One region of the Halomonas sp. AOP7-E1-9 genome, then DNA from elsewhere that is predicted to be linked to it. Evidence: predicted binding sites of a transcription regulator. Region 1 holds the regulator's gene; the other holds the start of a gene.

The links. The regulator PhoB, encoded in region 1, activates phosphate uptake and scavenging genes when phosphate is short. The targets are predictions, from matches to a motif close to TGTCATANNNNTGTCANA.
Region 2: ACT3R4_RS12420 (Na/Pi symporter) is a predicted target of PhoB. The motif match lies at 2,333-2,350, and genes of this name have one in related genera.

What each region holds. Positions count from the first base shown of each region.
Region 1 is NZ_JBQSVC010000004.1:78,341-85,563, forward strand. It holds gene ACT3R4_RS03875 (hypothetical protein) at 1-42, opposite strand, end outside; gene phoR (phosphate regulon sensor histidine kinase PhoR) at 348-1,643, opposite strand; gene phoB (phosphate regulon transcriptional regulator PhoB) at 1,646-2,335, opposite strand; gene ubiA (4-hydroxybenzoate octaprenyltransferase) at 2,466-3,362, opposite strand; gene ACT3R4_RS03895 (chorismate--pyruvate lyase family protein) at 3,398-3,961, opposite strand; gene ACT3R4_RS03900 (NAD(P)/FAD-dependent oxidoreductase) at 4,047-5,240, shown strand; gene ACT3R4_RS03905 (HU family DNA-binding protein) at 5,346-5,618, shown strand; gene ACT3R4_RS03910 (hypothetical protein) at 5,618-5,974, shown strand; gene ACT3R4_RS03915 (hypothetical protein) at 6,078-6,260, shown strand; gene yccS (YccS family putative transporter) at 6,398-7,223, shown strand, end outside.
Region 2 is NZ_JBQSVC010000022.1:6,161-13,383, forward strand. It holds gene ACT3R4_RS12410 (glutamate decarboxylase) at 1-124, opposite strand, end outside; gene ACT3R4_RS12415 (hypothetical protein) at 839-1,069, opposite strand; gene ACT3R4_RS12420 (Na/Pi symporter) at 1,080-2,264, opposite strand; gene tyrS (tyrosine--tRNA ligase) at 2,464-3,726, opposite strand; gene ACT3R4_RS12430 (helix-turn-helix domain-containing protein) at 3,813-4,625, opposite strand; gene ACT3R4_RS12435 (winged helix-turn-helix domain-containing protein) at 4,710-5,021, shown strand; gene ACT3R4_RS12440 (heavy metal translocating P-type ATPase) at 5,042-7,213, opposite strand.

The sequences.
Region 1 (7,223 bases):
ACCTAAAATCCCAGCTTTCTTGAGTAGTTCCTTGGACATCATGTTCCTTCTCCTCGATCGCTGTTGATACCGCTTACCTTAAGGAAGTGCCTTCCTGGCGTACCATTTCCTGCGGTAATCTTCCTTGCCCAACTTAATGCAGATGTGATGCCAAAAAACAAAAATAAAAAAATATTTATTATTAATAAACAACTTAAAACAAATCCCGCGTGCCAATCATGCTCGCTGATCGTGTATAAGGGACCACCATAACTGACTAAAAATGACACATGAGCAGACTTGAACCATAGATGGCTTGTCCATATGGCACGCTTGGATAAAGGTTATACAGAAGACCAGGAAGGAGGCTAGGAGGTAGCAGCCAGCCGAGTGGCGGGGAAAGTACAGCGAAATAGCGAACCTTCGCCAGGGTGCGATTCAACCTGAAGCTGAGCATCATGGCGCAGCAGGATATGCTTAACGATGGCAAGACCAAGCCCAGTACCGCCTGTCGCGGTACTCCGGCCTTTATCAACCCGATAAAAGCGCTCCGTTAGCCTGGGGAGGTGGACAGGATCGATGCCCTCTCCATCATCTTCTACTTCTATGCATGCGCTTCCATCTTCCATGGGCGCCCAGCGCAGTATAATTTGGCTACCCTCTGGGGTATATCGCACCGCATTGAAAGCCAGGTTAGAAATGGCGCTACGTATTTCCTGCTCGCTCCCTATGAGCTGGGCGTCACTTTCAATAGCAACACGGACAACATGCTTACGGTGCGATAGCGCCAATGCATCCTGGCAGACGCTATTAAGCAATTGCTCAACCGACAGCGCCTGATGATCTTGCCCGCCTTGATCAATTTCCAAGCGTGACAAAAGCAGCAGGTCGTTAACCAGATTTTGCATGCGCTGCGTCTGGTCCTGCATTTGCTCGATCCCCCTGCCCAAGCGAGGCGGAAGCTGCTCAGCCAAGTCACCATAGGTTTCGAGGTAGCCAGAAAGAACGGTTAGCGGCGTACGCAGCTCATGGGAGACGTTGGCCACGAAGTCTCTGCGCATCTGCTCAAGGCGGTGCAAACGAGTGATATCCCGCGCCATCACCAGGCGCTCATCGTCGCCATACAAGGTAATTTGGTATTGCAGAATGCTGCGCTCATCAATGGGTGAGGTCAGCGTAAGCGGTTCGCTGTAATCGCGGGCGTTGAAGTAGCTGATAAAGCGTGGGTCACGCAACAAATTGGTAATGTGCTGGCCACGATCGTGCGCGGTTTGTAGGCCCAGCATATCCGTCGCTGCACTGTTCCACCACTCCAAATCACCGTGGCGGTCGAGCATTACCACGCTGTCGCGCATGGCCTCTGAGGATTCCTGGATACGCGCAAGCGTAGACCGCAATCGACCTTGTGTAATGCGCTGGCTTTTTTGGTAGCGGTAAAGACGATCAAGCAAATCCCCCCACATGCCACCCGCAGCCGGGGGCTCGTTATGAGGGTTAAGGGTTAACCATTGAAAGAGGACGCGCAGTTGGCGTAAATGGTAAAAAAGACAAACGGCCAACCCGGCTGCCAAGCCAAGGCCCGCTGAGCCTAGCAGCCACCCCAGGCAAACACCTATGGTCGCTAACCAGGCAATACGCCAAAGCTCACGGCTCCATAGGCGCACTGTTACACCCGGGCTGAGAAACGATAACCGGTACCCCGTACCGTCTGAATCAGGTTTTGATGCACATCGCCTAACGCCTTACGCAAGCGCCGAATATGTACATCCACTGTGCGTTCTTCAACATACACATTGCCGCCCCATACCTGGTCCAGCAGTTGGCTGCGCGTATAGGCTCGCTCCTGGTGGGTCATAAAGAACTGCAGCAGGCGATATTCAGTGGGCCCCATTTCCAACGCCTTGCCATGCGCACTAACACGGTGGCTGACGGGGTCGAGTAGAAGGCCGTTAATTTCGATGGGGTCTTCTACGCCACGCGGAGTGGTGCGTCGCAATACGGCTTTCAAGCGCGCGACCAACTCACGGGGCGAGAAGGGTTTGGTGATATAGTCGTCCGCGCCCGCCTCAAGGCCTTGAATCTTATTGTCTTCCTCACCCTTGGCGGTGAGCATAATAATCGGCATTTCGGCGGTGGCTTCTTCACGCTTAAGGCGTCGCGCCAACTCAATACCACTGGTACCTGGCATCATCCAATCCAGAAGCAGTAAGTCAGGCTGATGGTCAACGACTAACGCGTGGGCATCCTGGGCGTTATCCGCTTCAAGCACGCGATAGTCAGCCATTTCCAGCGCCACTGCGATCATTTCGCGAATAGGTGCTTCATCATCGACAATCAAAACGGTCTTGGCGGTCATTCCAGGGCCTCACGGTGCTCAATGAAAGGTAATTCAATGACATCTCAGTGACAATAACACCATGACTTGATGACACTTATATGACAATAGCCAATAACAAGAACGAATGACAGGCGCTAATCACGCTTTGCTAGAGCGGCCCGGCCACTGGCCACCAACTTAGCGCAATGCCGGCAAAAACCAGCAGCCCTGACCAGTAATTATTCAAAAAAGCCTGAAAACACGGGTCGCGTTCACGATGCCGAATCAGGCGCTGTTGATGAATAAAGGTGGCCGCCATACCGGCAAGGCCCAGCCAGAAAAAACCACCCAGCCCCATACGAACACCCACAAAGGCTAACAGCACCAACGTCGCCAGTTGCAGTAACCCAATCATCAAGCGGTCTGCACTGCCAAACAGCACCGCCGTTGATTTAATACCAATTTTTAGGTCATCGTCACGGTCGACCATGGCGTATTGGGTATCGTAAGCAACCGTCCACAGTACGTTCGCAAAAAACAGCAACCAGGCTTCCACAGGTACATATCCCAGCACCGCCCCAAACGCCATGGGGATTGCCCACGAAAAAGCCGCCCCCAGCACCACCTGAGGAAGATGGGTGTAACGCTTCATAAAGGGGTAGATAAACGCCAGGACCACGCCACCAATCGACAGCAGCACCGTAAACCAGTTGGTCAGCAGCACTAACACAAACGCAACAGTGACCAGCCCAATAAACAGCAGTTTGGCTTCGGTTTCACTGATTCGCCCCGTCGCCAGTGGACGATGTTTCGTGCGCTTAACGTGGCCATCAACATGGCGGTCAGCGTAATCATTCACAACGCAGCCAGCAGCGCGCATAACATAAACACCTGCCACAAAAATAAGCAGCACGTTGCGACCAGGCACCCCGTTTGTAGCCACCCAAAGCGCCCATAAGGTAGGCCACATCAATAGCCAGGTACCAATGGGGCGGTCCAGGCGCATTAAGTGTAAAAAATCAGCGACTCGCGCCCATCCGACTGGCCGCAACAAAGAACGATCCATGCCTACCTCACGTAAAGAAGAGATGCCGAGCAAGCCTACCGCGAAGACAAACGAAGGTCATCTGCCATGGTGGATAAAAAGTACTCTTGTACAAGTAGCGATAACCCACCATGTTGAAACACTGAGCGCCGCCCCCAACGACTTTTCACGCCAGCAACCTGAGGGAAGGCAAAGCGTGGCGCACCGCTCGTAGCTTCAAGAGGGCCGCGTACTAAATCTGGCTGGCGAAACAGCCAACTGCCCAGCGCGCGCTCACCAAGTTGCTCCAATCGCTGGCCTTTTAGCTGTGTTAAGGGGGCAACCGAACGTGCGACCACCCAAGGGTTATCACCCACGCACAGGGCGACCTCCCTTAACCAGGCATAGCGACGAAGCTCAATCCCCAACGCCTGCGCTTCATCATGCAGAGGCACGCCGGCGCCTTGGCGCAGCAGGCGAACACGGAATGGTTGCCCTGCGCCTGCCGCTTGCAAGCGAGCCGTTAGTGAATCCGTAGACGCAACCCACTCCCACCAGGCAGCGCTCATGGCGGGGCGTAACGCAGCCACGGGCTGCCAAACAGGAAAGGCATGCGTTTGCCGAAAAGAGGACGTCACCACCAGATACTCCTGGGCAAAAAACAGAGAAGCTAGTGTAACATGGTGGTCTTAAAAGCTTTTACGACACCGATTATTTGGGGATGGCATGCCTGCATCACATCCGGTTAGCAACCCGACTGGCCACGCTGAGTTGATCATCATTGGCACCGGCATGGCAGGCATTGGGCTTGCCCGTGCGCTACGCCGCCAAGGCGATAAGCGCTCGATTATTTTGGTGAGCGCAGACAGCGGCGAGGACTACAGCAAGCCGCTGTTATCTACCGGCTTTGCAAAACGCCTCTCGCCCCACCAGTTGGCCAGGCATTCAGCCGCGGTACTGGCCGATGAGCTGGATGCCCATGTGCTTACCCATACGTCAGTAGAACACGTGACACCAGACACGCACACTATACAGCTTAGTGACGGGCAAACACTTGCCTACGATACGCTGGTGCTGGCGACCGGTGCTGAATCCCGAGTGCCTTTTGCCATTCCAGAAAGCGTTGCTCGCTACTGCTTTACCATTAACGATCTCAACGACTATCGCCTGTTCCATCACGCGCTGAACGATCGCCCCGCGCGCATTGCCGTTATCGGCGCAGGATTAGTCGGCTGTGAATTTGCCAATGACCTGCAGGCAGGTGGCCATCAAGTCACCCTGATTGCTCCAGAGGCCACGCCGTTACCCAGGCTATTACCAGAACCACTGGGGTTTGCGCTGAGTGATGCCTTTCAGGAAGCCGGTATAAAGCTTGCGCTTCACCGCACGATTAAAGAGTTAACCCCAAATAATGACAGCACGGTTCGGCTAACGCTTAGCAACGATGACATCGTCAACGCCGATGTTATTTTACTGGCAACCGGCCTTACGCCAAGAACCGCGCTGGCAAAGGCCGCCGGGCTTGCCGTTTCACCACAAGGTATTCAGGTAGACCGGTATCTGCGCACTTCGCACCCGCATATTTATGCCTTGGGCGATGTTGCTTGCATAGAAGGCCTCAATGCCATGTACGTCCAGCCATTACAAGCCAGTGCCAAAGCACTCTCGGCAACGCTTGCCGGCTCACCAACGCAGGTCAGCTTTGGCGCCTGGCCCATCATTGTGAAAACGCCGCTATTGCCCGTAGTGGCCTATCCGCCTTCGGCGATACCCGAACACTGGCGAATTGAGGGCGAAGGGGGTGATATGACGGCGCTTGCCGAAGATAAAGACGGGAATTTAGTCGGTTTTGCGTTGACAGGCGGCTGCGTGAGACGGAAAGTGGAGCTTTCCCGAGCAGCTCCCACACTGCTGGGCTGATTTTTATCGCGTTCACGTCTAGGCTGGATAAGCTAGCTTGGCCTAGTGAGTGCTTTTAACAACACCACGATGCTTTACGCTTACTTTTAATGAGGGGAATTTCCTATGCGCAAACCTGAACTCGCCGCTGCCATCGCTGAGGGTGCCGACCTATCCAAAGACAAAGCAGGCCAAGTCCTGAATGTTATTCTGGATGAAATCACCAACAGCGTTGCAAAAGGCGAAGATGTGGCATTGATTGGTTTTGGTACCTTTACCGTACGTGAGCGTGCAGCACGTACCGGCAAAAACCCGCAAACGGGTGCTCCTTTACAAATTCCGGCCAGCAAAAATGTTGCCTTTAAGCCGGGTAAAGCGCTTAAGGACGCCGTTTCCTAATGAAACTCAAGCTGACGCTGTGGCTATTGAGCCTAATGCTCAAGCGTGCCCTGCGCCGCAAGCCGCGCTTTCGTGAACAGCTTGAAAGGATGCGCCACCTGGACTGGGGCATTGCGACGGAAGACTTGAGCATTGCTCGCTACTACCGGATGACCCCCAAAGGGGTCTCTTCAGGTAAAGGCCTGCCAGTCGATTTGGATCTTGAATTGCGCTTTCGCGATCAGGAAGCCGCATTACGTATCCTTAGAAAGCCAACGCAGCAAGCTTTCCTCGATGGAATGCTCAACGGCGAGGTACGCCTTGTCGGTGACTCCACCGATATGAACAAGCTGCAAAAACTGCTGAAGTATTTGTAACGCTTCTTCCAGCGGTTCTACCCGCCACCCGTAGGTGGCGGGTTCCTACGCGTTTCACCTGCCCTCCTCCCACCATAATGTTGGCACAGCGCCAGGGGCAAACGTGATCGTAACGGCCGGACGTACCTACAAGCGTGACTGGCTGCACCGTTTGGAGCTCAAGACCGTACTAAATCACCGCCTTCCTGATTACGCTAGGCAACTCAATAACACGGCGCCTTCTGGTATTACGCGCAATTTTGAAAATATCGGGGGCAGCGCTCATTGGGTTGCTCAATGGCGATAATATAGGCAAGCGTGTGGTCGAATGGTAGGGGCTTATCTGCTCCAAAAACGCATAACGTGATAACCCCAAAACCATAGCAACGAACCAGCCCCATGGCTTATACTAAAGTCTAACAACGACTGACAATAAGAGCGTCTATGCCTATTTCACTGCCGCTTCGGCGTCTTTGGACACTTGATAAGTTTGCCTATAGCCTGCGCGTTTTTATCGCATTCAGCGCAGCCCTGCTATTTAGCCTTTATCTTGGCGACATCGCCCTGGTAATACCGCTGTTTCTGGGCATTATCGCCTGCGCGCTCTCCGAAACCGATGACAGCTGGCAAGGCCGCTTACAGGCGCTGCTGGTAACCCTGGTATGTTTTACCTCAGCCTCATTTATCGTGCAGTGGCTGTTTCCTTGGCCATGGCTGTTTGCGCTGGGGCTGGGAATATCCACGTTCACCCTCATCATGTTGGGCGCTATCGGCCAGCGATACGCCACGATTGCCTCAGGCACGCTGATTTTATCGATCTACTCAATGATCAATATTGAGCAGCACGGCGGTGTGGATGCCGATGTGGCCTCACGCCAGTTGCTGCTGTTGGCGGGTGCGGCCTGGTACGGGGTTATTTCCGTTGTCTGGTGTGTTCTTTTTTCTCGTCAACCCGTCAAGCAGAGCATGGCGCGCGTGTACAAGACGCTGGGCGAGTTTCTGATTCTTAAATCAGCGCTGTTTGAACCCGTACGCGGGGTCGATGTAGAAGCCCGTCGCGTGGCGCTGGCACGCCAGAACGGCAAAGTGGTGGATGCCCTCAACCAGGCAAAAGAGATGATTTTTCGTCGTCTGGAAGGCCAGCGTGGAAGTCAAAAGCTTAACCGTTACCTGCAGATATACTTTATTGCTCAGGATATTCATGAACGGGCAAGCTCGACCCATTACCCCTACAGCGCCCTCACCGAAGCATTTTTTCACCATGACGTAC
Region 2 (7,223 bases), on a different contig from region 1:
TAAATACATTGTGAGGATTCCGTTCCTCATCGGGAAACCCGGATTTCGGCAACGATGTCGCCAAGTCAATTGATGCATATACATCGTCATTATCATTACGTGCATTTAACCCTTTGACATCCATCGTACTACCCCCAGTTTTTTATATGGATCACGTTTACTGCTCAAAGATCAGCTAAAACCACCCTACCAAACCATCAACATTTACTATACCTACATAGATGGTGCTTTTAGTCTATGACAAAATCTTAAAAATGAAAAATCGTAAGTATGATTTAAAAAATTATTTCGCCAGCAAACGTCTATCCATCTGAAAATGCTAAAAATATTACCAACCAAGGCGTGACATCTCTTTCTCATAGCACCCAACGGGTAGAAAAGTGGTTTAATAACGAGTATAAGAAAATATACCAACTCATCAATAGATTAAAAACCTTGACGCTACAAACATCCAAACAATGGCTCCCATATTAATCTACACAACGGTATAGGATTATCTTCAAGGCCATAGCACGATATGACCACTCAATAAAAACAACTTAAGCCACTGTTTTACAATAAGGCATCATGAGTGAAAAAGGTATTTTATCCAGCCATCATTTAATGAATACTGGGCAACTCGACCAAGAATTAGAAAGATAAATATTCAACAAGCAACCATTTGTGCTGACGAATAAACAACAGTGCTATAATGGAATAAGTCAAGACATGAACATACAGTATGGCATGACCTAACAGGTCCCATAAAAAGGCATTTTCCTGACATACTCTCAGCTTACTGAAAGTGTCAAACAAATACCTAAAGGAGTAGCCTTGTTGCTTTCGCTATTCGTAACGCTTATTTAGGCCGGTGGCGTAGCTCATTAAGCACTAACGTAAAGAAACTACGAATTTCGTTCATTTTGGGTCGTGCTTCTTTAATCAGCGTATCGAAAGGTTCTAGTTCGCGCTCTTGCGCTTCTCTTTGTGCAATTTCTTCTCTTATTTCTTCAATGAGCTCGGAAGAGTCATCCAGCATGGCCTTGAGTTCAGCGGTCGATGTTGACACTAGCTCGTGTTGATGGGTCATGGGTGTTTCCTCAAAACAGCGTGGTGAGCGCAATCAGGATAGCTGGCACGGCAATAAATACGCCTAATACCCAAGCAGCGGCGAGTGCTTTTCTTTCTGAGGCGGCACGGCCTAGCCACTCGGCACCTTTAACAGGCAGTGGTCTTAAAAACGGTAGGCCAAAAATCACCACGACGGCAAATAAATTAAAGAAGAGGTGAACCAGTGCGATTTCCAGCGCCAGTATGGCAGTTGCCCCAGTGATTGCGGTGGCCGCAAGTAGCGCGGTAAACGTCGTGCCAATATTGGTGCCCAATGTAAAAGGGTAAATCTGCCGTAAAGAGAATGCGCCTGACCCAGCTAACGGCACCATTAAGCTTGTGGTGGTAGAGGAAGACTGGACTAAAAACGTCACCACAGCACCAGAAGCAATACCGGCGACGGGGCCACGTCCAATGGCGTTATGCATAATGTTTTTTGCCTGCCCTACCATCAATACTCTCAGCAGTGCGCCGATATAACGAATCGCTAAAAAAATCACGGCAATACCAAAAATAATCATGGCAACGCCACCGGCAATCGTGGGCAGGTTCATGGCGACACTTTCAACCGAAGAGGTAATCGGCTTTGTTGCCATCCCGACAATATTAATACTGCCCATGGAAAGGTCAGCATCACCGTAAAACAGAAACGCCGTAGCGTTCGACAGCTTTTCAAGCGGATGAAAAATAAGCTCAATGGGCAGAAAAATCGCCACGGCCAGCAAGTTAAAAAAGTCATGCACCGTTGCGGCAGAGAACGCCCGCCTAAACTCGGCTTTATCACGTACGTGGCCAAGGCTTACCAATGTATTGGTGACAGTAGTACCAATATTGGCCCCCATGATCATGGGTACCGCCATAGCGACAGGCAGGCCGCCCGCCACAAACGCCACGATAACGGAAGTAACGGTTGAAGATGACTGTATCAGGGCCGTCGCGACAATCCCAATCATCAAACCAACAAAGGGGTTGGTGGCAAATTCAAACAACTGAGCGGCATGGCCGCCCGCGGCAATCTTAAAGCCATTACCTATGATGGATACGGCACAGATCAGGAAATACACCAGCAATGCAAGCGTGAGCCACTGCCTTAGCGTGCCCTTGCGCCGGACTTTTATTCTGCGACCCTGGCTTGGTAAGACCTCTTGCACAGCACTATTGATATTTTCGGCCATTGCCACATCCTCTTGGAAGGAAGAACGCACGTATAACCCACCCACTCCTGCAAAGAGTGGCGTCTATAAGTGACATAGGCGTGACAACGGCGTGGCACTATCGTGTTAGAGCGAACGGTGTTGGATCGAAGAGAGGTTGTTCACAATGGGCAACATCCAGCGAATGCTGCTACTTCCTGGAAGCGGCATCCCATGTAAGTTACCCACGCTTGAACAATCGAAAGTGCTTTTTCCCTTTTTGTACGATCCAGTATTGGTCAAAAAGCGCGAATGCTTGACTTAGCTGCCCTTGCTCGGCGCGCTCGCCGTTGATACGTACAGCGTTCTGGTCAATCAATTCACGGGCTTGCCGCCTGGATGAGGCGAGTTCGCTTGCCACCATAGCTTCTTCCAGCGTCTGTCCAAACGCTACGTCTTGGCAGCGTAGCCCATCAAGCTCAAGTTGCTGTAGCTCACTACATGAGAGCGCAGCTACTTCACCACTGAACAGTGCTTGGGAAATACGCTGAGCAGCAGCCAGCCCCTCCTCGCCATGCACAAAGCGGGTAATGGTTTCAGCAAGTACACGCTGCGCTTGGGGCTTGCCAGCGGCCTGCTTGTCTTCTGCTTCGATTGCGTCGATGTGATCGCAATCCATGAACGTGTAATAGCGTAAAAAACGGTAAACGTCAGCATCATCCGTATTCAACCAGAACTGGTAAAACTGGTAAGGCGAGGTCTGTTCCGGGTCGAGCCATACCGTGCCGCTTTCCGTTTTACCGAATTTGGTACCGTCGGATTTGGTGATCAACGGCAGCGTCATACCGAACACCTGCTCGCCGTTCAGGCGACGTGTTAGGTCGATACCACTGACGATATTGCCCCACTGGTCGTTGCCACCCACTTGTAACCGGCAGCCCAACGTCTTATTGAGGTGGGCAAAGTCATAGGATTGCAGCAGCGCATAGCTGAATTCAGTAAACGACATGCCCTGGTCAGGCCGCTCAAGACGCTGACGAACGGATTCACGGTTAATCATCGCATTCATCGAGAAGTGTTTGCCCACATCGCGAAAGAAGTCGATCACGTTAATCTGGCCAATCCACTCTGCGTTATTAACCGTTTTCAGGGGCGCTTCGAGGTGTGGGGCCATCAACCAATAAATCTGTTCGCTTAAGGCGTTAACCCAGCCCTCAACCGTTTCGGGAGAGTTAAGCGAACGCTCCGCCGCCTTGAAGCTGGGGTCACCAATCAAGCCGGTGGCACCCCCGACCAACGCCACACCTTGGTGGCCGGCATCCTGAAAGCGTTTGAGCATCAATAAGGGCACCAAGTGCCCGATATGCAGGCTGCCCGCCGTGGGGTCAAAACCGCAGTAAACGGTCTGCGGTGATTCGAGCAGAGCCTGAAGCTCATCCAGGTGAGTTGTCTGCGCAATCAAACCACGCCGTTCAAGGTCGTGAAGCAATGCCTGTACAGTCATCATGCTCGCCTTTTTAGCCATTAGAGAAGATGGTCATAGGCTAAAAGTTGGCGGCGCAATCCGCGATATCCCTAAAGGGATAGAAATCAGGATTGGGTGACGGGCGGTGCGGTAATGGCATGATTGATAAACAGGCCAAAGAGCTCGCTTAACGACGCCACACCCAGCTGGGCGTAAATACGTTTGCGGTGATTCTTGACCGTACCTTGGGTGATCTGCAGGCGCTCGGCAATCTCTTCGGAATCCAGGCCCTGCACCATCAAGGCAGCCACCTGCTGTTCACGGTGGGTTAAATGCGCCTGCCCAAAGCTGCCAATGGCCTGGTGAATGTGCTGGCTAATCGGCTGATCGGGCTGCAAAGGCTCAGAAAGATACAACGGATTATTGCCCCACTGTTTGCGGCACAGCGCGGCCAGCAGCTCAATATACAGCTCAAGGTAGTGGGCATCGGAGGAAGAAAACCCGCCACTCTCCGCCAACAATCCTAGGTAGATAACTATCCAGCGGGCATCATCCAGACGAATGGCGAGGCAAAGTTCATCCTGCCAGCCGGTTCGCTGATAGAAGTTGCTGGCATACTCGTTATACCCGGCAGGCGGTACCACAGCGGCCATACGCAGCACACCTTGGCGTGGTGCTTGGTCGAGCGCTACCAGAAAAGGGTCCTGCTGGTAATCCTGTAGCAAGTAGCGCTGAAAAAGCAGCTCACGGCGCTCGGGAATGGAATCGAACAGGTAGATAGGGTGTTTATCAGGCCGGTACCCAATGATCACCGCACAGTCAAAGTGGATAATGGTTTTGAGAAGCGCCGTCAGCTGTGAGGTGAAGCTCACCGTGTGCAGCGCATCAATCGTCTGCGTTAACGCATGCGACATGGCGTCTTTAAAGAGAGTAGGCATACGTATTAAACGGTGGCTGTGGCAGAGGACGTTCAGTATGCTTTAGTCCGCGCTCATTTATAAGACATTCACACAGTAGATTTTATGACCGACTCTCTCAGCAAGACAAAATCCAGCTTTTATCGACGTCTTTACGTGGCTTACCTGATCGACCAGGGCGTCGCTAGCGTACCTGCGCTCGTGAGCGCCTGTGGCATGCCGCGTCGTACGGCTCAGGATACGATTGCGTCACTTGCCGAACTGGACATTGAATGCCAGTTTCAACCAACCCAAGGCGAGCGCCATAACAGTGGTGAATACCGGATTATCAGTTGGGGGCCAATTGACCCTTCCTGGGTCAGAAATCAGGCAAAACGGCTGGCCGAGGCACTGGATTATCCCTCGCTCTCGTTTTGATTGCCTGCTGGTTCAGATGCTCAATCACGCCAGGCAAGCCGGGCTGCATTCAGCGTAACGCTTAATGAACTGGCGACCATGGCCAGTACCGCCACCAGCGGGGGGATGGCCATCACGATCACCAAGCCCAGTGCTAGCGAATTATAGACGGCCGACAGGGTTAAATTCTGCAACATGACACGCCGAGTTGCCTGAGCAGTGGCAAGCCCCTCAACCAGGCTAGAAATACCCGGTTTCAGTAAATGCGCAGCTGCACCTTCACGGGCGGCATCACTGGCGTTGAAAGGGGCTGCCCCAATATCGGCAGCCGCCAGGCTTAAGGTGTCATTAACCCCATCGCCCACAAACAGCGTAGGCCCTGGCAGCCCCTGAACCAAGCGGGCTTTCGCCTCCGGCGAACGCTCTGCAAAACATGCATTCGGCGCCAGCCCAAGGCGCTCAGCCACCGCCTCAACGGCGCCAGGCCTATCTCCACTCAGCATGACCACCCAGTAATCGGCTTGCAGTGATTGAATACTCGGCGCGGCATCCTCATACGGCGTATCTTCAAGATAGAAACTCCCTAACCAGCCTTGAGCATCCGCCAGTATCACTTCAGAGGCGGCAAGTAAGGTATCTACTTCTGGTAGCTCAATACCTTGGCGAGTTAAAAAACGTTGGCTGCCCAGCCAAATATCGCCATGTTCAGGCAAGTGAAGGTGCACCCCTTGCCCAGGCACCTCTTCTATCACCTGGGCTTGCCGCGACACGTATGTCGGGTCAGAACCCGCCCAACGCTTGAGCGCTTGGGCCAAGGGATGCTGGCTGTTGGCTGCCACTTGATACAACGTGGCTTTAAGCGCTGGCTCGGTCACCCCTTCACGGCCTACCCAATTTACTAGCACCGGCTCGCCCTGCGTTAACGTGCCGGTTTTATCCAGCGCAATGGTTTTTACTCTCGCCAGCGTTTCAAGCGCTGCCGGGTCGCGCAAGGCGATCCCCTGGTTTAACAGTCGGCCGCTCCCCGCCAGGCTTGCCAATGGCACGGCCAAACCTACGGCACAGGGACATGCAACTACCAGTACTGAAAGCGCTCGAACGGCGGCATCTTCAAGGCCAAGCCCCAACAATAGCCCCACCGGCAGAGTAGCTATTCCCAGTATTAACGCCACGGGGCTTAACCAGGCAGCAAAGCGGTCGGCGAGTTTTTGCAGTTCGCCCTTTTGCGTCTGGTAATGGCGCATTTGGTCGCGAAGACGGTCCAGACGCCGATCGCCCAAGGCATGAGTGACCGTCATACTGACATTAGTGCTGCCTAGTAACCGACAGCCAGCATAAACCGGCTCACCTTTAGGAAAGTGGCGAGGCATGCTCTCCCCCGTCAGCGATGCGGTATCCACCCACGCGGCCTCTTCTAAAATGCCGTCCAGCGCAATAAGCTCACCTGGCGTGAGCATTACTCTGGCACTCGGTAGCACCTCAGCCAAGGGTTTTACCTGCCACTTGGCGCCCTCCCACACCAGCGCCTCACCCTTTGGTTGGGGCAGAACATCAAGGGCTTTTAACCCGCGATGACGGCACAGCGTTTCCACTAGCCGCCCGCCTAGCAAAAGCACAATGAGCATGACGGCTGTATCGAAATACACCTCGGCAGAGCCGCGCCACAAAAGTCCGAACGACACCACGACCGCAGACCAAACGCCGAGGGTCACCAGTACGTCCATGCCCGGACGTTTGGCACGTAGCGTGCGCAGGCCCGCCCGATAAAACGGCCACCCGGCAAAGGTCACAACGGGGATCGAAAACGCCCCCGAGACCCAAGCGACGACCCACTCAATCGTTGGGTTGGGCAACGCCCCTGCGTAAATCAACAGGGATGCCAGCATGGTCCACATGCCAAACACGGACCCCACCAGCAGGCGTAAACTCAAATAGCGGCTTTCCTGCTCAAGGCGCGCATGCGCGTCCGCACCAACTTCCAGCTCGGTTAATCGGTAGCCCAGTCGTTTTACTCCAGGGGCCAACGTGTCGAGCGAGATAGCCTCAGCAGCTCCTTTTACCCATAGCGTGGCGGTTGGGTAGTGAACGCTGATGCTCTCAATCCCCTTTCGGTGGCTAAGCACGCCCTCCACGGCGAGCGCACAACTGGTGCACCACATGCCGTTTAGCGTGTACAGCGCTTCTTTGGCGATTGGCTCCCCCTGCGCCTGCATCGGTGGCTCT